4 regions of the Providencia sp. UF-224 genome follow, and region 1 is predicted to be linked to each of the others. Evidence: predicted binding sites of a transcription regulator. Region 1 holds the regulator's gene; each other region holds the start of a gene.
The links. Region 1 encodes LexA, which represses DNA repair genes until DNA is damaged. Its sites were predicted from a motif close to TNCTGTATGTACATACAGNA; they were not measured.

Region 1 (5,215 bases):
CTGTAATTGGGTCCGATGGAATTAGTTTACTTTTTACCAATAATTTAAGTGGTAAATTCAACGTGTTGTAATATATTTTACGCCATAGTGACATAAATGATTATAGCCTCTTGTTAACAATGCCGGGCAATCATACCAGAAATCCACTGGCAGATCTGTTACTGACAATTCACTTTGACCGTAAAAATCGATTATTGTTTGTATTTTTTAAGGAATAAATATGGCAAGTCAAACTAAGGGCTTTACCCGTGTGATTAAAGCAGCGGGATACTCCCTTAAAGGGCTAAAAGCAGCGTGGGTAAATGAAGCGGCATTTCGTCAGGAATCTGTGGCTGCGGTGATTGCGATTATTATCGCCTTTTGCTTAGATATCAGCTATGTGGATAGAATATTGTTAATAAGCTCCGTCGTGCTGGTGGCTATCGTAGAGCTACTCAATAGTGCAATAGAAGCCGTTGTTGACCGTATTGGTAGTGAATATCATGAACTTTCAGGGCGCGCTAAAGATATTGGCTCTGCCGCTGTGTTTGTCAGTATTGGCTTAGCACTGTTTATTTGGGCATTGGTATTATGGCAACGTTATTTTGCGGGGTAGCGACGAAAAGCCATTGAAATTTGGGAAAAGAAAGTAAATCGATAACAAATACTAAATTCAGTGATTTAACTGTTTCAAATCTTCATTTACCTGTATATACTCACAGTCTGACTGTATAAACAAACAGGGGAACGGGATGAAAGCACTGACGGCTCGACAACAGCAGGTTTACGATCTGGTGCGTGACCACATTTCGCAAACAGGTATGCCTCCTACACGTGCTGAAATAGCAGCAAGCCTTGGTTTTCGTTCGCCTAATGCGGCAGAAGAACATTTAAAAGCCTTGGCACGCAAGGGTGTAATTGAAATTGTTTCTGGGGCATCACGGGGTATCCGCCTACTTCTTGAAGAAGAACCTGATGATCAAGGGCTACCTTTGATTGGGCGTGTTGCCGCTGGCGAACCTTTATTAGCACAAGAACATATTGAAAGTCACTACCAAGTTGATCCAGAACTCTTCAAACCTCACGCAGATTTTCTCTTACGTGTGAATGGTATGTCGATGAAAGATATCGGTATTATGGATGGTGATTTATTAGCAGTACATAAAACACAAAATGCACATAATGGCCAAGTTATTGTGGCGCGTATTGATGATGAAGTTACAGTTAAACGTTTTAAACAGCAAGGTAACCGTGTCGAATTAATCGCCGAAAATCCAGAGTTTGCTCCGATTATTGTCGATTTACGTGAACAAAGCTTCACTATTGAAGGCTTGGCTGTTGGCGTGATCCGTAATAGCGATTGGTATTGATTCTTAGATTATCAGGTAGGTAGCGGTGTGCTGCTTGTTTGATTTTTCCATGATTGCTGGCAGATTTCAAATTGATGTATAGAGATCTGCCTGCTTTACTTCCTTTCTTTTATATCCTTTCTTTATATTACTTTTCGTATTCTTTTCTTATATAAGTAACATCATGGATTCTACAACCTCATTTATTACTTTCTCTTGGTAATGACAGGGTGTTCATGGTCATGGCCACAATGCGCGTGATCTTGGCAGCTATCAATTTCATCACAGTTTTTACATAGACCATGGTTCTCAACCACAGTATGGCGTAAACGGAATTGGTTGGTTTCTGCCAAACTAATGATAGCTGCTTCTATTGTCGCACAATCACTTTCAGTTACGCTCCCGCAATTATCGCAAATCAACATCACTGAAATATGGCTGGGATTATCAAAGTGATGGCAAACGACGTAGCTGTTGGTTGACTCTATTTTATGAATAAAGCCTTGTTCCATTAAAAACTCTAACCCGCGGTAAACGGTTGGGGGCTTTGCTTGCGGTTCAACTTCGCGTAGCAAGTCTAATAAATCATAAGCACTGATTGCGCCATGTTGTTGCGCGATAAGGCGTAACACAGTTTCTCTTTGTGGAGTCAATCTAACGCCTCTTGATTGGCAAATGCGCTCTGCCATCACAAGTATTTTCTCTTCACTCATTTTTTTCATTTTACTGACCCCAGCTTCGAAAAACGCAAAAATTTACTGCTCATAAGTTTATCATATTTTTGATATTGAAAGCGCATTGGCTTTCAGGGGGCAGGAAATAACTAAGTAAATATGTTATCTATATAATTTTTATTTAAAAGTAAACATAAGCAAACGATTATCTGAAAATGGACTTGGTTGAAACGAGTACAGCAGATGAATTACATAAATTTAACTGAAACAAAAATGATTATTTGCTTTAACAAAACAAATACAAAGTATGCGTTTTTTGTTTGTTATTTAACGTAAATTTCAATTAAGACTTATCTTATGAGGATTGTTCAGTATGAGATAATAATCTGGTTTTAAGCTAACTCGATGGGGGTAATGTAACCATTATTCATTCAGTTGGATTAATATATATAAAATTTACCATTTTTCGATATTAAATAAAATGATGCTCATTTACACAACCTTTTACAACTTGAAATAATTATAAGTAGCTGGATTTCGATTTATATAAATTAACCTAAGTAACACTCTCAAACATATCATAAAACTTATAATAAAGAATTTAAATCTATATTGGCTTTTAGTTATAGGTTTATTGGCTATTGCTGCATCTTTAAATGCGTTATTTTGACAATAAATATTGTTGTCTTAGAATTGTTCTCAGAAAGCAGGAGAGTGTTTGAAAACTTAGCCAAGTATTTTTAGTTGTTTGAAATAGGAATGGTTGAGTCAGAAATGAGTAACTAAATGCTATGTGGTTTATACATAGACCCGTGATTTTAGCATAGGAAGTAATAAGAATTAATCGAACTCTCTAATGTTTTAAATTTTTGTCCATCTTTACTATTTCTATATTGATTCTGGTCTCTCAAATTTGGCGATATAGAAATAGCTCTTTTTTAAAGCCAGTTCTACTGACTTGGTTTTAACAAAGGGGATTAAAAGGATTTTTAATGCTCTTAATGTTGGCTTGAATAAAGTTAACAGCAACTTCGCCAAGCTCATAAAAATGACTTTAGTACTGTAAATGGATGTTGTGAGTTTGGCTTTTAATAAAAAATGTGTCTTTCACTACTTACATGACGACATAAATACAGAGGTATTTACATATGTTATTCAACAAAAAATTAGCAGTTTTAGCAGTATTAGCAGGTTCTATGGTCGCTGGTTCTGCATTAGCAGCAGACGGTAAAAAAGGTGCAGAAGTTACTTTTAAAGCACAATTACGTGCTGCATCTTGTGACGTTACCTCTACTACTAAAGGCTCTGTAATTGACTGGGGTGTATTCACAGTTGACCAAACTACAGGCAAAAAAGTCAACGATATGTTAGGTGATGCGAAAGATTTTAGCTTGGTTCTGACTAACTGTTCTAAAGATGGTTCAGACACAACTATGAACGTTTACGCACAAGGTCAAGAAGCAACTGGTTTCCCTGAGTTATTTGCTAACAAAGATGCTAAATCTTTAGCAGTTAAACTGGAATCAGGTGCTGTTAAACTTCTGCCTAACCAAGATGCAGAAGTAACTTTAGCTGAAGCAGTTAAAAAAGACGGTGGTGCATCTATCCCTGTTAAAGCTTCTTTATTGTTAACTAAAGCTGATGGCGTTGCTCCAGACATCTTAAGTGTTCCAGTAACATTTACTGTTTCTTATAACTAATTTCAATTAGTTAATTTGAATAGAAGAGGCTTTATTCATAAAGCCTCTTAATATCTTGCTTATGTGTGGATGAGATAATGCAAACAATAGAATATAAGAACATTTTTTTTAATAAATTAATAAGTGCGAAGTGGTATTTTTTAATTCTACTGTTTTCATTAACTTCAAATGTAGCTTATTCTGCTGGAGTAGGGCTAAATGCTACGCGTATAGTTTTCTTGCAAGGTAGTGAAAGTACTTCCGTTGGTGCTAGAAATAATACAGATATTAATTATCTGGCTAAATTTATTGTATCTAAATCACCTGAAGGTTTAAAAGGGGATGCACCATTTACGGTTTCTCCGCCATTAGTTAAAATTGATAGTGGTAAATCTCAGGACATTCGGATTTATTCTCAAACTAATAATCTACCAAAAGATAGAGAATCTGTATTTTATTTTAATGCAGTGATGATCCCAGCAACTAATGGCCCATTAGAAAGCACAGCCCTTAATATTGGTTATAATAACGTCATAAAATTATTTTACCGTCCATCTAAATTACCGTTATCACCTAAAGAGGCTCATGAAAGGTTGAGAGTGGAATCAAATTCGACTGGAATAACTGTTATTAATGATTCTCCTTATTATATTTCATTAAGTAATCTAAGTGTTAATGGCGTTAAGATTGATATGAGCATGAAAAAACGCAATACCATGATTGCACCATATGACTCATTTAATTATATAGCACCAGTAAATGGACGTAAGGGACTTGCTAAGTGGGTGGTAATTAATGATTTAGGGGGCGATGATGTATACACTGGACAAGTTAAATAATAAAAATAAACTGTTTTTTTTTCTTGCAGCTATCAATCTATTTATCTTTTCGAATAATGCAAGAGCAGTAGAATTAGAAATTATTGGTAATGTTATTAAAGGAACTTGCGAAGTTTCTGTGGATAACATGGAAGTGAAATTCAGTTCGCCAATATTTATTCCAGATGTTAAGTCTGATATTAATGATAAAACGTTTGTTAAACCATTTTCCTTAAAATATAAATGTGCTGAGTTTGATCTCTCTACTGGAACTGCTCCTTATATTATGAAGATCGCAGCGAGCTCAGGTACATCAGTAGATCAGAGTAATAAGATTTACCCAACAATAAATAACACAAAAGCAGCTTTTGTCTTAAGGAAATGTGATGACAATAAAGCGAATTGTAATATTGTTGATATTAATGGTGGGGGGCGTATTCCCTTTCAGGTTACTGCAAATAGTGACTTAGAAAGCCATTTTGAAGTGAGTATTGTTCAGCTAGGAACAAATCAAGCGATGCCTGGGGAATTAGTTGCTGCTGTTGATATTACGCTGCTTCAACCATAATAAAAGGAATATACAGTGAAATATAATAAGATATTAATTGGTTTTGCGGTTTCTTTATTAAGCTGTATATCGATTAATAGTCAAGCTGTAACTAATGGTGCTCATGAGTTTACTTTTAATTTAACAGTGCCTAAAAATACTTGTGATG
Region 2 (5,215 bases), on a different contig from region 1:
AAGGCGTAGGGCCGATGGTGATCAGCCGTTTAGAACAGATGGGGTTTTCATCATTGGCTCAGTTAAGTGAAGCTTCTTATGATGAAATTTTAATTTCAGGTGCTGCACTCACGGGGTCAAGTTGCTGGAAAAACAGCCCGCAAGCTAAGAAAGCCGTTGAAGGGGCTATCTTAGCGGCAAAGCAAGCACTTGAATCAGGTAATTAGTCGACTTTGTGTTTCATCTTCCATTTTTTGCTGCGCAGAATGTTGAGCATTTGAACGGCCATGGAAAAGAACATGGCAAAGTAGATATACCCTTTAGCGACATGGACTTGTACGCTTTCGAGTATCAGTGTAAAGCCCACTAAAATTAAGAAAGAGAGTGCAAGTATTTTGACGGAGGGATAGCGCTCAACAAAATCCCCGATACTTTTTGCGGCTAACATCATGATAAGCACTGCAATAATCACTGCAGCCATCATAATAAACAGGTGGTCAGAAAGCCCAACGGCGGTGATGACGGAATCGAGGCTAAAAATAATATCTAACAGGGCAATTTGCACAATGGCACCCCAAAACGAATGCACTTGCCGCTGCGCAAGGTTGCTTTCGTCTTCCCCTTCAATGGTTTCAAAAATCTCTTGGCTGGCTTTCCATATCAAGAAAATTCCGCCTGCACATAAGATGATATCGCGAGCGGAAACAACATGGTCTGCAACGGTGAACAACGGGGTTGTCAGGCGCGATAACCACGCGATTGAGGCCAATAAGGCAAGGCGCATGACCATCGCCGCAATGAGCCCTGTGCGTCTGGCACTATTTTGTTGATGGGCAGGGAGTTTGCTCACCACGATACTCAAGAAAATAATGTTATCGATGCCTAAAACGATTTCTAAAATAGTTAGGGTGGCAAGAGCCATCCAAGCATTGGGGTCGAGTATCCACTCAAACATCTGTGTACCTTCTACAATAAAACAGTGATAAATGTTTATCGTCTGCTTGGTACAGGCGACACCTTGTTGATTAAGCGAGATTAAAATGCCGCGCTAGCAAAGGGGCGGTAAAGTCTTTTTTAAGGTAAAAGCCGCGGGGCAGCGTCATAATCGGTTGGCCGAACTCACCAATGGCTTCTGTTAGGGCTTTATTGTTTGCCGCTTTAGGGCGAATTTGCAAAACTTGCCCGTGGCGCGCTGTAATGGTTTCCACTTTGCCGAGCACAATCAAATCCATTAACTCTTCCCAATCTTGCCGCAGTAATTGTTCCTCAAGGGGGGACGGGCTCCAAATTAATGGGTTAGCGACCCGACGTTCCGCTAAGGGAATTTGGCGTTCACCTTCAATTGGAAACCACAATATTCGCGATAGCTTACGGCGCACATGGCTATTTTCCCACGTTAAACCGCTATTTCCCGTGAGGGGCGCGACGGAGACAAAGGTGGTTTCCAGTGGCACGCCATGGCGGTCGATGGGGATCGTTTTTAGCTCAATACCAATGTGGGCAAAATCTTGCTCCGCCTTACTGCCTGCGCTCGCTCCTAAATAATACTCGAGTAACATGCCCACCCAGCCTTTATCACGCTTTAGATCAGGGGGGATAGGGATACCTGCAATTTGGGCGAGATCACCCAAAGTATAGCCGGCAAGCGCTTGAGCCCGACTCATTAAGGTAGCTTCGTTATCCGGTGGTCGTGGTGGTGTAAATGACATAATGCTCTGAAAATTAAGTGTATAAAAAACAATCAAAAATAATTCACATAACGAAGAGAGTATAACACTTTTTCATGATGATTTTTAACTGCATGATATTTAACTGTTTAATATTTTTTATTCCCTGTTCTTCAATGTTGGTTTTAGGGTTATTCACGTTCATCCCAAGATAATCACAGGATCATGCACTAGGTTATCCACAGGTTTTCTGGATAACTGTGTAAAACAGTGATTACTGTGTGTATTTACAGCCTTGACTAATGAGGTTTTATGACGTTCATCACAAAAAGTGAGTAAGTTAAACACATTAGTTGTGGATAAATACGACGTTGTTTGATATTTGTTCAGTTGAAGTCCTAAGCTTTTTAGCGAAAAAATTGACCAGTGGATAACGTGTTTTTTTTGGCTTTATTTCTTTGATTTATCAAAGTTTATTAGATTTTAATTATTTTTGATAAAAACCCGTTCTGGGGATATACCCTGATTGCTATAGGGTTGTTCACATAGATATCCACAGAAAAAGTGAATAACATCCTTATTATTCACTTTGGCTGTTTATAACTATCACTAATTAGATGGGTTATCCTCAGATGGCTTAAACCATGCGGATTTAAAATCAAACCAACCGAAGGTATTCATTCGGACACCGCGCATGGTGCGCTGGCCTTGCAACTCTAACCAGTGATGAAATATCGGATGGAAAATTTGCGAGTCAATTAAGCTTTCACACCACGCTTCTACGTCGAAAGCGTTATTTCGCCATTGGCTTAATTGAGTATCAAGGTTATCACCAAGACATTGGCGTAAGAGGGGCATTTCGTACAACGTGGCGAAAATGGAAAACTCAAGGGGCTTAAAGAAGTTGGCCGTTGCTAACCAAATATCACTTTGAGAATTACCGTTAAACCAATCATCATAACCAATGATATTAATCTTCAACTCAACCCCTTGCTGATGCAAAACGCGCTTCATAATTTGGCTGATTGCGTAGAATTCATGATGATTATGGTAAAACGTCACGGTGAGTTCGGTGAGGTCTTCTGGTTTAGGAAATAGCGTGAGCATTTTACTGTGGTGCCAGTGCAGCAATAGGCCATAAGCTGGGGCCCAGTGGCGTTGATAGAATGGCTCACAATGGGCAAGTAAATTCACGGGTGTGAGAAAGCTGCATAACCATTTACGCACATCTTCCCGCTGGGATAGCTCAGAACGTTGATCCATTAGTAAAAAATAGCAACCTTCCTCCATGCGGCTTTCTAACGAATCATTATGGTGCTTGTCGCCATCCATTTTTAACGTGGTGCACACCATTTGTTCTGAAAGCTCTGGCACCACCCAAATCGTCACTTCATCCAACAGAGCGCGATAACCAAAGTAGCGGTCAAAGGCTGTAATGGTGAGCTTTTGTGGCAAATTTTTGTCAACTTGATAAGGGCCTGTACCAATAGGGCAACGGCTAAAGTTGTCTAGGCTTTTCCACTCTTTAGGCAAAATAGCCGCATGGTGGCTGCCTAACAACCAAGGTAGCTGTTTATCAGGCTGATTTAATTGAATATCAATGACATAAGGCTGTGGTGTGCTGACGGACTGAATATGGGAAAATAACGGCCAACACTGTTTTAAACGCAGTAAAGAGTGAATAATATCTTCTGCAAGCATTTCCCGCCCGTGGTGGAAATAAATAGCAGGGCGCAAATAAAAGCGCCAATGTGTGTCACTGATAGCTTGCCAGTGGTGAGCCAGCCCATCTTCGACTTCCCCTTTTTCCTCATTTATATGGGTTAAGCCATTAAAAATTTGGCTCATCAAATGAATTTCAGAGCGGCGCATGGGCGCACCGGGCAATAAATTGGGGAAATCACGGTAATAAATGATGCGTAATAGGTTTTTCCCTTGCCGGTAACTGCGTTCTAGTTCAGAAAGCACCATTTGCCGAATGGTTTCTTTGTCACCCACCAACGCGACAAGTTTTTCGATGCTCTCTTCTTTGAGTAATTGCTCAGCTTGGGCTTGTTGAAGTTCTAAACCATTCACGTGGAAAATAAGAGTAGAGCGCTTGCCACGACCTGCTTCGGCTTGCCAACTGAGCCAACCATGGCCCTGCATATTATTTAATAATGTTCGTACATGGCGGCGAGAGCAAAATAAGGTGTCGGCAATATCCTGCAAAGTAGTTTCACTGTTTTGCCCTTGGAAATGCTGCCAGAGGCGAACGAATTGTGTTTGTAAGCGTGTATTGGACATAAAAGAGGAACTCCGGCAAAAATTGCATCAATTTTAATTTCCTAATATCCGCGGATAATAGGTGGCAGTAAGTAGCTCGTTTGGCGTGCAATTGCAGGCCGACTCCCCCATTTAGAGTAGTGGTGTCTGTCACCAAGCCGGTTTTTACCGGCTTTTTTTTATTTTTTCGTCATATTTCACGTTATGGCTGTGTTGGCTTCGCTCGAATACCCTAGTCACATACTGATGTATGCTCCTAGGGATATCTTCTCTTGCCGCCTTGCCATAACGCGAACTATTTAGAAAAAATCGTTAATCGTTAATCGTTAATCGTTAATTGTGGCATTTCGTTTAAATAATTATACAGGAAGAAACTAATGGGGAAGTGATCTTTGAGGGGGAAAAGTGTAAAGAAGGAAGAGTTCCGCATTTGAGAGCGTGAAAATTTGAAAATGGGGATAGTCTAAAGAGTTCACACAGCGTGTAGTGGAGCGATGCTAACACCCACGCCATGTGAAATATGACGAGTATCTTAGTTCATAAAGGTCGGGATCTGCTGCTCATAACCCTTAATTTGGTCGACGTGTTGTAACGTCAGGCCAATGCTATCTAACCCATTCATCATACAATGGCGGCGGAAGCTATCAATCTCAAAATGATAGGTTTTATCGCCAGCGGTGACCGTTTGAGCTTCTAAATCAACAGTGAATTGGCAACCTTCGTGGCTGTTAACGTAGTTAAACATTTCATCCACTTCTTGCTCGCTTAATTTGATAGGTAACAGCTGGTTATTGAATGAGTTACCGTAAAAAATATCAGCGAAACTTGGGGCGATAACCACTTGAATGCCAAAATCCGTCAATGCCCATGGCGCATGCTCACGGGATGAGCCGCAGCCAAAGTTTTCACGAGCTAATAAGATACTTGCCCCTTTGAAAGCCGGCTTGTTCAGCACGAAGTCAGGGTTAGGTTGCTGGCCATGTTCATCTAAAAAACGCCAGTCATTGAATAAATGCTGACCAAAGCCTGTGCGAGTCACTTTCTGCAAAAATTGCTTTGGAATAATGGCGTCAGTGTCCACATTCGCGGCGTCTAAAGGAGCAACAATGCCCACATGGGTGATTAACTTTTCCATTTTTCTCTCCTTTAAATCTGAATATCGCGAACGTCAGCAAAATGGCCATTAATCGCCGCTGCGGCTGCCATGGCTGGGCTGACTAAGTGGGTGCGACCTGCGCGGCCTTGGCGGCCTTCAAAGTTACGGTTACTGGTAGATGCGCAGCGCTCGCCCGGGTTTAAACGGT
Region 3 (5,215 bases), on a different contig from region 1:
GAGCAAACGCAAGCACTCTGTTTTATGGCAGGTGCAAACTCAGTTTTCTATGGCTGTAAGTTACTAACCACACCAAACCCAGATGAAAACAAAGACTTAGCTCTGTTTAGAAAGCTGGATATTAACCCTGAGCGAATTGATACGACTGAAGGGGATAACCTGCAAGCTGCTAAATTGGCTGAAACATTGCTAACCGCGGATAACGCCAAATTCTATAACGCAGCGGTATGATGAGCTGGCAAACATTTCTACAAGAGCAGGAAGAGCAGCGCAAACGCGCATCGATTTGGCGTCAGCGGCAATGCATTGATGGCGCTAATGGCCGAGAACTGCACCAGCATGGAAAGAAATACCTTAATTTCTCCTCTAATGATTATTTAGGGTTATCTCATCACCCGAACATTATTGCTGCATGGCAACGCGGTGCGGATATTTATGGGGTCGGTAGTGGGGGCTCTGGGCATATCACGGGGTATACCCAAGCCCATGCCGAACTAGAAACGGAGCTGGCGCAGTGGTTGGGGTACTCGAAAGCGCTGTTGTTTATTTCGGGCTTTGCAGCAAACCATGCGGTAATTACGGCGTTAATGATGCCAAATGACCGCATACTGGCCGATAAACTCAGCCATGCGTCGATCATAGAAGCCTCGATACATTCAGCGGCTCAATTAAGACGGTTTCATCATAACAATACATCTTCACTTGAAAATTTAATTCATAAGCCAGCAGCAGGGAAAACCCTCGTGATAAGCGAGGGGGTTTTTAGTATGGATGGGGATAGTGCTCCCCTTGATACCTTGCATAATATTGCGAAAAAACACTGTGCATGGTTAATGGTTGATGATGCACATGGTATTGGTGTTTGGGGGGAGCAAGGACGAGGAAGTTGCTCTGCTTATGGTATCAAACCTGAAATTTTAGTCGTCACATTCGGTAAAGCGTTTGGCTCAAGCGGAGCAGCCGTGCTTTGTGATGAGCAAACCGCCGATTATTTGCTTCAGTCTGCGCGCCATTTGATTTACAGCACGTCTATGCCACCCGCGCAGGCAGTTGCATTATTAGAAGCCGTTAAACAGATTAAATTGGCAGATAAACCGCGTGAAACTCTTAATCATCATATTGAATACTTAAGAGAAAATACCAATTTTAAGCAGATGAAATTAGCGGATTCAAAGACAGCTATCCAGCCTTTAATTATTGGTGATAATGAAGCATGCCAACATGCAGCCGTATTTTTACGCCAGAAAGGTATTTGGGTACAAGGGATCCGCCCGCCAACGGTTCCGCCAGGAAGTGCACGGTTGCGGATCACGTTGAGTGCAGCACATCAACAAGACGATCTAGATAAATTGTTGGAGGCGTTATATGACTTCGATAATTTGTCATGATAAGCAAAAAATTGCGGCGGCATTTGGTCGAGCAGCGGCAAGTTACGATGCAATTGCGAATTATCAGCAAGGGACAGGAAATCAACTGCTCAATAAATTGAAATCGACCCTTGTTGCAAAGCAAATCAACAAGCCCTTACGGGTATTAGATGCTGGATGTGGGACGGGTTTTTTTAGCCAAAAACTGAAGAATCAAGGCTATATTGTTACTGCGTTAGACTTATCTTCAGGCATGTTAGATGTCGCCAAAAGCAAAGATGCAGCAGATGAATATGTGTGTGCGGATATGGAGTCGATCCCTGTTAGTTCAGCACAGTTTGATGTGGTGTTTTCCAATTTATCCATACAATGGTGTGAAAGCTTGCATGGTGCATTGAGCGAATTGTACCGCGTGACAAAACGTGGTGGTGTGATTGTTTTTACAACGCTTGCAGAGAATTCGCTGAGTGAATTATCACAAGCTTGGCAGTCACTAGATGGATATTCTCATGTGAATACCTTTTTAAGCTCACAAGACATTACTGCGAGTTGCCAAACATGGCGTCATGATGTGTCTTTTCAGCAAGATACGTTGCTTTTCCCTGATTTAATCAGCTTATTGAATTCGCTAAAAGGGATCGGTGCAACCCATTTAACGGCAGGGCGCCAAGCTGGGCTCATGACGCGTAAGCGCCTTCAACAATTAGCTTTAGCTTACCCGATGGCTCACCAAGGGTTACCGTTAACTTATCAAACCGTATTTGGAGTCATCTATTGTGACTAAAACGTATTTTGTAACAGGAACGGACACTGAAGTCGGTAAAACCGTGGCGAGTTGCGCTTTATTACAAGCCGCTAATGCGCAAGGGTTTAATGCAATAGGTTATAAGCCTGTCGCTTCTGGCAGCGAACAGACTTCAGAAGGGCTGCGTAATAACGATGCTTTATTATTGCAAGCCAATAGCCGCGTGAAATTACCTTATTCAATGATAAACCCCATCGTATTTGAAGCACCGACTTCACCGCATATTATAAGTGAAAAAATGGGATTACCTATTGATTTCTCTGTCATTAATCAAGGGGTATTAGATATTCAGAGACAAGGTGATTGGGTGCTAGTTGAAGGTGCTGGTGGCTGGTATACCCCATTATCCACTGAAAAAACCTATGCAGATTGGGTCATTGAACAGCAACTTCCGGTTATTTTAGTGGTGGGTGTGAAGCTGGGTTGTATTAATCATGCACTATTAACACTAGAGGCGATTCATGCAGCTGGGTTATTGGTTGCCGGCTGGATTGCTAATGAAGTGGAACCTGCTGGGGCTTATCAAGCTGAATACCTTGCCACACTCAAACGCATGATTAAGCCGCCTTGCTTGGGGATCCTTCCTTATCAACCTGAACTTAATGAATCTACATTAGGGCAATATTTGGATCTTTCATTATTGTGAAATAAATAAAGGGCTTAGCATTATCGTTAAAGCCCTTTTTTCCTTCGTAAAAAAAGATCAATTGTTAAATGTTCGGTTGATCTTGTGTAACGTTCTTAACCTATTTTTTGTCAAGTTTTACCGTAGAAATAGTCTGACGATCGAACTAAAACAGATAAAATCCCTTTTTATTAGCGGATACTACGTAAAAATTTTTTCATATAACTGCCATCATTTTGTCATTTAGTCCACGTTTATCAAATTTTACCAATGTCGAGAAAGCATGAGCCCTAAGGGCTTCAAGAGTTATCCACCATTTCTGTGGATAACCTTGTGCATTAACGTTATAAAACGACTTCTATGCTAGGCGACGAGCGGCTTTGCCTTTATTTGATGTGATTCTGGACTTAAAAATAATTTCATTTAAATACAAATGGTTAAATAAAATCAAGACTTCAATTTGCATTTGCGATAGGGCGATAAAAACCAATAGCATAAAATATAAAGTTTTCCAAAGGTCAAGCATTATTTTGGGGATAACATTTTTATAAACTCATTGGAACGTCGGATAGACAAAATATTAAATTCAGGACTTGAAGCTGTTTTTTTATCCAGTATTATAGCAAAAGAGATAAGTGATGAGGCGGTAATATGAGTAAGGATTTTAAGCTGTATTCTGAGTTTCAGCCTGCAGGGGACCAACCTGAAGCAATTCGTAAATTACGCGAAGGGCTGCAAGACGGCTTAGCACATCAAACCTTATTAGGTGTTACAGGGTCAGGGAAAACATTTACGATAGCCAACGTTATTGCAAAAGAAAATCGCCCAACCATGTTGATGGCACATAATAAGACCTTGGCGGCGCAGCTCTACAGCGAAATGAAAGCGTTTTTCCCTGATAACGCAGTGGAGTATTTCGTTTCTTATTATGATTATTACCAGCCTGAAGCTTATGTACCTAGCTCTGATACATTTATCGAGAAAGATGCTTCTGTAAACGAACACATTGAGCAGATGCGCTTATCGGCGACTAAGGCCTTACTTGAACGTCGTGATGTGATTGTAGTGGCTTCAGTCTCAGCCATATACGGGTTGGGCGACCCAGATAGCTACTTAAAAATGATGCTGCACCTAACGGATGGCATGATCATTGACCAACGCTCTATTTTGAGGCGTTTAGCTGATCTGCAATACAGTCGTAACGACCAAGCTTTTACTCGCGGTACTTTCCGCGTTCGGGGGGAAGTGATAGACATTTTCCCTGCAGAATCTGATGAATACGCGCTGCGTGTCGAACTATTTGATGATGAAGTCGAGCGCCTATCTCTTTTTGACCCTCTGACGGGGCAAATCCAACACCGTGTGCCTCGCTTTACGGTTTACCCAAAAACGCACTATGTCACCCCAAGAGAGCGTATTTTGGAAGCGATGGAGCATATCAAAGAAGAGCTGGTGGATAGACGAAAAGTGTTGTTGGAAAACCATAAACTGGTTGAAGAGCAGCGCATTACCCAGCGCACTCAGTTCGATTTAGAAATGATGAATGAACTGGGCTATTGCTCAGGGATTGAAAACTATTCACGTTATTTATCCGGCCGTGCACCGGGCGAGCCACCTCCGACACTGTTTGATTATTTACCGGCGGATGGCCTACTGGTAGTGGATGAATCTCACGTGACGATCCCACAAATTGGGGCGATGTACAAAGGTGACCGTTCCCGTAAAGAAACCTTAGTCGAATACGGTTTCCGTTTGCCTTCGGCATTGGACAACCGGCCAATGCGTTTTGAAGAATTCGAAGCTCTAGCACCGCAATCTATCTATGTCTCTGCAACACCGGGCAAATATGAGCTGGAAAAATCGGGCAATGAAGTCATTGAGCAAGTGGTTAGGCCAACAGGCTTACTTGACCCAATCATTGAAGTTCGTCCTGTCACCACGCAAGTGGATGATCTACTGTCTGAAATTCGTATTCGTGTACAGAAAAATGAGCGAGTGTTGGTCACCACATTGACCAAACGGATGGCGGAAGATTTAACGGAATATCTGGAAGAGCATGGGGAGCGTGTTCGCTACCTTCACTCAGATATTGATACGGTTGAACGGGTGGAAATCATCCGTGATTTACGGCTCGGTGAATTTGATGTGCTGGTTGGGATCAACTTATTGAGGGAAGGTCTCGACATGCCAGAAGTTTCGTTAGTGGCTATTTTAGACGCTGACAAAGAAGGCTTCCTGCGTTCAGAACGCTCTTTAATTCAGACAATAGGCCGTGCAGCGCGTAACTTAAACGGTAAAGCGATCCTCTACGGCGACCGAATCACCAATTCGATGGAAAAAGCGATAGCAGAAACCGAACGCCGTCGTGCAAAACAAATGGCGTTCAATGAAGAACATGGCATCGTGCCGCAAGGGCTG
Region 4 (5,215 bases), on a different contig from region 1:
AACCTGATTAAAACCATACCAGAGCTATATGTTGACCTGTCTTCTATTGCTAAAGGTTATGGTGTAGATGTTGTAGCCGAGTATCTCGAGTCACAAGGCATCAATGACTATATGGTCGATATTGGTGGCGAAGTGCGTACGAAAGGTAAAAATGGTAAAGAGGCACCATGGCGCATTGCCATTGAGAAACCATCAACGGATGGAGTGAGCCAAACCGCACAGGAAATTATTGAGCCAGGTGATCGCTCAATAGCAACATCAGGTGATTATCGTAATTATTTTGAGCAAGATGGTGTTCGTTTTTCTCACACGATTGACCCAAAAACAGGCCGCCCAATTACTCATAACTTAGTCTCTATCACTGTGCTTGCTGAAAATTGCATGAGTGCCGATGGCTTATCTACAGGGCTAAATGTCTTAGGGCCAGAAGCCGGTTTAGCACTTGCTGAAAAAATGAATGTGCCTGTTTTTATGATAGTTAAGACAGATAAAGGTTTTGAAGAGCGTTATACTAAGGCATTCGAACCCTTTTTAACGAAGAAACAGTAACTTTGGGAGGCTAAAGGTATGCTAAACATATTTATTGCAACTTTTGCACTGTTTTTACTGGCTTTTTTGGGAATGTCGTTGGGCTATATTATTAAACGTAAGAGTATCCAAGGTAGCTGTGGCGGCTTAAGCAGCATTGGCGTTGAAAAGGTGTGTGAGTGCCCTGAACCTTGTGATGCACGTAAAAAACGTATGGCACGTGATGAAGCTCGGAAAAAACTGTTAGAAAAGAACCGTATAATCTAAAGCGAATTTTTATTTTGCATAACCTTAACTGTTGTTTTAACAGTTAAGGTTTATTTTTAGATATCTATTTATTAAAAGCCTTCGGTGAATCCACCATTACTGCATCAGCACCTATCTCTTTCGCCAACTGGTAATCGCTTTGGTTATTTACACCAAAAACAATGATATAAGCGTCACCATCACGTTTAAAGCACTCTATCGCTGATTTATCCCATGAAAGTGTTGCCGGGGAGCGAGCCTCACCTAGCGTATATTTTTCAACAACTTCAACTTTACGATGTAGCTCAAAACCATACCAACGAGAAGCTGGCTTATCCGTTTTATTGATTGGTTTTGTGTCTGGAACTGAACATTGATGGTTCATAATGCTATTTGCCAAAATGGTACGAGTTTCATCACGGCTTTCAAAGGTCTGAATTTTAGGGGATAGCTGATTTAGCGCGGTTAAGAAATCGGTATTGGTAGAGTAAAAGCGTACTTGATTGAATGCTTTTGTTTTTTCCAATAAGGCTAGAGTAGCTTTGGCTTGAGTGGCTGGGTTGGCGTCAGGGGATTTTAAGTCAATATAAAAGGTGGTGTCTGGATACTTTTTTAATATGGCTTCTAGTGTGCTAATTGTGGTGGTTGCAGCGGGTAATTGTTGGTTGTTTTTTTGATTAAATTGGTATGCAGCATTGATATGGCTAAGTTGCTCTGCGGAATAGGCCGAAACAGGGCCTTTTTTATCTGTTAGAGAATCAAGATCACTTGGGCGATATAACACTAATTGATTATCTTGGCTGAGCTGGACGGTTAACCAAATGGCATCCGCTTTGTTTTTCTTTGCAAGATCAATAGCATAAATCGTATTTTCAGGTGCATCTGCCGTACCAGCGCGGTGCGCAACAATTTGAGGTGAAGCCATTTGAGTGGTGAATGCAAATGAGTTTTGAGTGATCAGAAGTAGCAACCCAATGATCGCTAACGGGTTAAATTTTAATGCGGATATCATTGCCATGAGTATTGTCCATAAAATAATTTTTAACGAGTTGTGAGGGAAATAAGCCAGTCTGTTGTATTACTTTTTTATTAATCTGTAATCCATTAGGACTCTTTTTAAGACTAACTTTATTTATTTTTACCCATAAAGTGTGGCAGTTAAATATGACAATAAAATGAATTGGTTTTTATTAACAGAGAGTTAGAAGAGATTAAAATGAGCTTGATATCGTACTTCCTCGTAATTGCATGGCTAATAAAAATACTGTATATTTAATCAGTTGATTGGTTTTTTTATGAGTGAACCCGTGCGTAAAATTATTCATATTGATATGGACTGCTTTTATGCGGCGATAGAAATGCGCGATGACCCAAGCCTACGCAATGTCCCTATTGCGGTTGGTGGAAGTGCGGATCGTCGGGGAGTTATCAGTACAGCCAACTATGAAGCGCGCCGCTATGGCGTACACAGCGCGATGTCGACGGCTATTGCCTTGAGGCTTTGCCCGCACCTAAAAGTCGTCCCGGGGCATATGGCACTGTATAAAGAAACCTCTATTCATATTCGCAAGATTTTTGCGCGCTATACCGATTTAATCGAACCTCTTTCCCTTGATGAAGCGTATTTAGATGTGACGGATTGTACGCAGTTGCATGGCTCTGCAACTTTGATTGCAGAAGCTATTCGTCAGCAAATTTTTGATGAATTGCAGTTAACTGCATCAGCGGGGATCGCACCTATCAAGTTTTTAGCGAAAATCGCTTCGGATATGAATAAACCTAATGGTCAGTTTGTTATCACGCCACAAAATATGGATCAATTCGTCCTCACATTACCATTAAAAAAGATCCCCGGAGTCGGCAAAGTGACGGCTCAAAAATTGGCGGATATGGGGCTGAATACCTGTGCGGATGTGCAGCAATTTGATATGGTTACGTTAATCAAAAGCATGGGGAAATTTGGTCAAGCACTTTGGGAACGTTGCCATGCCATTGATGAGCGCCCTGTAAACCCCGATAGGCTGAGAAAGTCCGTGGGGGTTGAACGGACATTAGCTGAAGATATTCATCAATGGGATGATTGTCTTTTGTTGTTAGATAAGTTGTATGAAGAATTGCAGTTACGTTTAGCAAAAGTAAAACCCGATTTGCGCATCGCCCGTCAAGGGGTGAAATTCAAGTTTGATGACTTTCAGCAAACAACACAGGAGCATGTGTATCCCATTTTAAATAAACAAGATTTAGTACAACTCGCACAGCAGGTTTGGGAAAATCGCCGGTTAAAGCGAGGGGTGAGGTTGGTGGGGTTACATGTCATGTTACAAAGCCCGCAATTAGAGCGGCAGTTATTACTTGAACTTTAAAAAAATGCTCATCAAAAGGATGAGCATTCTATTCAATATCAGTGGATTAGCCTTTAACTGGGATCGCTTTTAGCACCGCAGTTAACAGTTTCCAATACTCACCAACACTGGCGATATGAACGCGTTCATCTGGTGAGTGTGCGCCACGAATGGTTGGCCCAATGGAGACCATGTCCATATCTGGATATGGCTTTTTGAATAAACCGCACTCAAGGCCTGCGTGGATCACCATAACATTTGGGATCTTACCAAATAACTTATTGTAGGTTTCACTCACCAAATGCATCACAGCAGAGTCTGCATCTGGCTGCCAACCTGGGTAGCTACCTTCTGCACGATATTGGGCTTTCGCTAATTTACTAACAGAAGTCAGCATGTTAACGACATAATTTTTACCGCTATCGATGAGTGAACGAACGAGGAAGATGACCTCTGCTTTATCTTCCGTCATACGTACGACACCTTCATTTAGTGAGGTTTCCACGACACCTTTTGCGACATCACTCATACGGATAACGCCATTTGGTGCCGCATTTAAGAAGAAAACAAAGTGTTGTTGGCAGTCATCAGACAGCGCTTTTAAGTCGCTTTGTGTTTCATCTAACAACAGCACTAAGTTAGGTTCAACAGCGGCTAACTCATTTTTCAGAATGCTTTCGTAGCGTGTTCTTAGTGCCGTCAGATCAGCGACTTTACCAGCTGGAACAGAAATAATGGCGTGTGCTTCACGTGGGATAGCATTACGTACTGTACCGCCTTTAAACTCTAATAGTTTTAGGCTGAGATCTTCTGCGTGGCCTGCAAGAAAACGTGCTAACAGCTTGTTTGCATTACCTAAACCTAAATGAACATCACCACCTGAGTGGCCACCTTTTAAACCTTTTAAGGTCAAGGTAAAGGTTTGATAACCTTCTGGTAATGCTTCGCGAGTTAGGTCAAAAGTGGTTGTGAAATCAACACCACCAGCGCAACCCATGTAGATTTCGCCTTCTTCCTCGGAGTCGGTGTTGATTAAGATATCCGCTTGTAACCAGCCTGCTTTTAAGCCAAACGCACCTTCCATACCCGCTTCTTCGGTCATGGTTAACAGCACTTCCATTGGGCCGTGCTCAACGCTGTCATCAGCTAAAACAGCCAGTGCAGATGCTAAACCAATACCGTTATCTGCGCCTAATGTGGTTCCTTCAGCAGTCACCCATTCGCCATTTACATACGGGCGGATTGGGTCAACTTTAAAGTCATGCACCGTATCGTTATTTTTTTGCGGCACCATGTCTAAGTGGGCTTGTAACACCACGGCTTTACGGTTTTCGTAGCCCGCAGTTGCAGGTTTACGGATCAAAATGTTGCCAACTTCATCACGCTCAACGTGGAAGCCTTTTTGTTTTGACCAATCAACGATATGTGCCGCTAAAGCTTCTTCATGATATGAAGGATGTGGAATGGAGCAGATGGTAGCGAAGATGTCCCACAGTGGTTGGGGGGATAATTTGGCTAAGTCAGACACGTGTATCTCCTATGATTTTCCCGTTATATTTCAAGCTATAGCGTTGTTGTCTGCACTCACAAACCTACGTCACATACTGATGTATGCTCCTTGGATTTGTTCATTTGCCGCCTAGCTATAACTTGAACTATTTAGGGAAAATCCCTGAATCATCTAGACAGCAGCCGATTGACAGTCAACGCGAGTTTCAGCTTCGATTTTTAAAAGGAACATTGCTGTAATTATGACCTAACAGCCTGAAGTTTCGAATTAAAGGCCGCCTCTTTTATAAACTCAGGATAACACTTTCTTTTGAATAATGGACAGTGTAAATGATAATAATTGATGGCGAATGATGCTTTTTACTGGTTTTTAGCGCGCCGAATCACTATAATCTCGCGCAACCTTTTTTCCGCAAGACACATTTCAGATTTACTCAGCAGTCGGGACCCGAATTATATGAGCGAAAAATATGTCGTAACGTGGGATATGTTGCAAATACATGCCCGTAAACTCGCACAACGTTTATTACCAGTAGAACAATGGACCGGTATTATCGCGGTTAGCCGTGGTGGACTTGTCCCTGGTGCAC

Region 2: mutH (DNA mismatch repair endonuclease MutH) is a predicted target of LexA. The motif match lies at 1,922-1,941, and genes of this name have one in related genera.
Region 3: uvrB (excinuclease ABC subunit UvrB) is a predicted target of LexA. The motif match lies at 3,395-3,414, and genes of this name have one in related genera.
Region 4: dinB (DNA polymerase IV) is a predicted target of LexA. The motif match lies at 2,037-2,056, and genes of this name have one in related genera.

What each region holds. Positions count from the first base shown of each region.
Region 1 is NZ_JBSICC010000019.1:27,967-33,181, forward strand. Features, by position in the region: gene plsB (glycerol-3-phosphate 1-O-acyltransferase PlsB) at 1-94, opposite strand, end outside; gene AC4IFO_RS16350 (diacylglycerol kinase) at 221-595, shown strand; gene lexA (transcriptional repressor LexA) at 732-1,349, shown strand; gene zur (zinc uptake transcriptional repressor Zur) at 1,535-2,050, opposite strand; gene AC4IFO_RS16365 (fimbrial protein) at 3,151-3,702, shown strand; gene AC4IFO_RS16370 (fimbrial biogenesis chaperone) at 3,780-4,520, shown strand; gene AC4IFO_RS16375 (fimbrial protein) at 4,495-5,067, shown strand; gene AC4IFO_RS16380 (fimbrial protein) at 5,083-5,215, shown strand, end outside.
Region 2 is NZ_JBSICC010000007.1:87,534-92,748, reverse strand. Features, by position in the region: gene AC4IFO_RS09100 (helix-hairpin-helix domain-containing protein) at 1-206, shown strand, start outside; gene AC4IFO_RS09095 (TerC family protein) at 203-934, opposite strand; gene mutH (DNA mismatch repair endonuclease MutH) at 1,005-1,688, opposite strand; gene sgrR (HTH-type transcriptional regulator SgrR) at 2,256-3,932, opposite strand; gene leuD (3-isopropylmalate dehydratase small subunit) at 4,444-5,046, opposite strand; gene leuC (3-isopropylmalate dehydratase large subunit) at 5,058-5,215, opposite strand, start outside.
Region 3 is NZ_JBSICC010000005.1:212,381-217,595, reverse strand. Features, by position in the region: gene bioB (biotin synthase BioB) at 1-231, shown strand, start outside; gene bioF (8-amino-7-oxononanoate synthase) at 231-1,388, shown strand; gene bioC (malonyl-ACP O-methyltransferase BioC) at 1,366-2,151, shown strand; gene bioD (dethiobiotin synthase) at 2,144-2,818, shown strand; gene uvrB (excinuclease ABC subunit UvrB) at 3,449-5,215, shown strand, end outside.
Region 4 is NZ_JBSICC010000002.1:362,988-368,202, forward strand. Features, by position in the region: gene AC4IFO_RS03940 (FAD:protein FMN transferase) at 1-549, shown strand, start outside; gene nqrM ((Na+)-NQR maturation NqrM) at 568-795, shown strand; gene AC4IFO_RS03950 (glycerophosphodiester phosphodiesterase family protein) at 860-1,792, opposite strand; gene dinB (DNA polymerase IV) at 2,082-3,137, shown strand; gene pepD (beta-Ala-His dipeptidase) at 3,184-4,644, opposite strand; gene gpt (xanthine phosphoribosyltransferase) at 5,083-5,215, shown strand, end outside.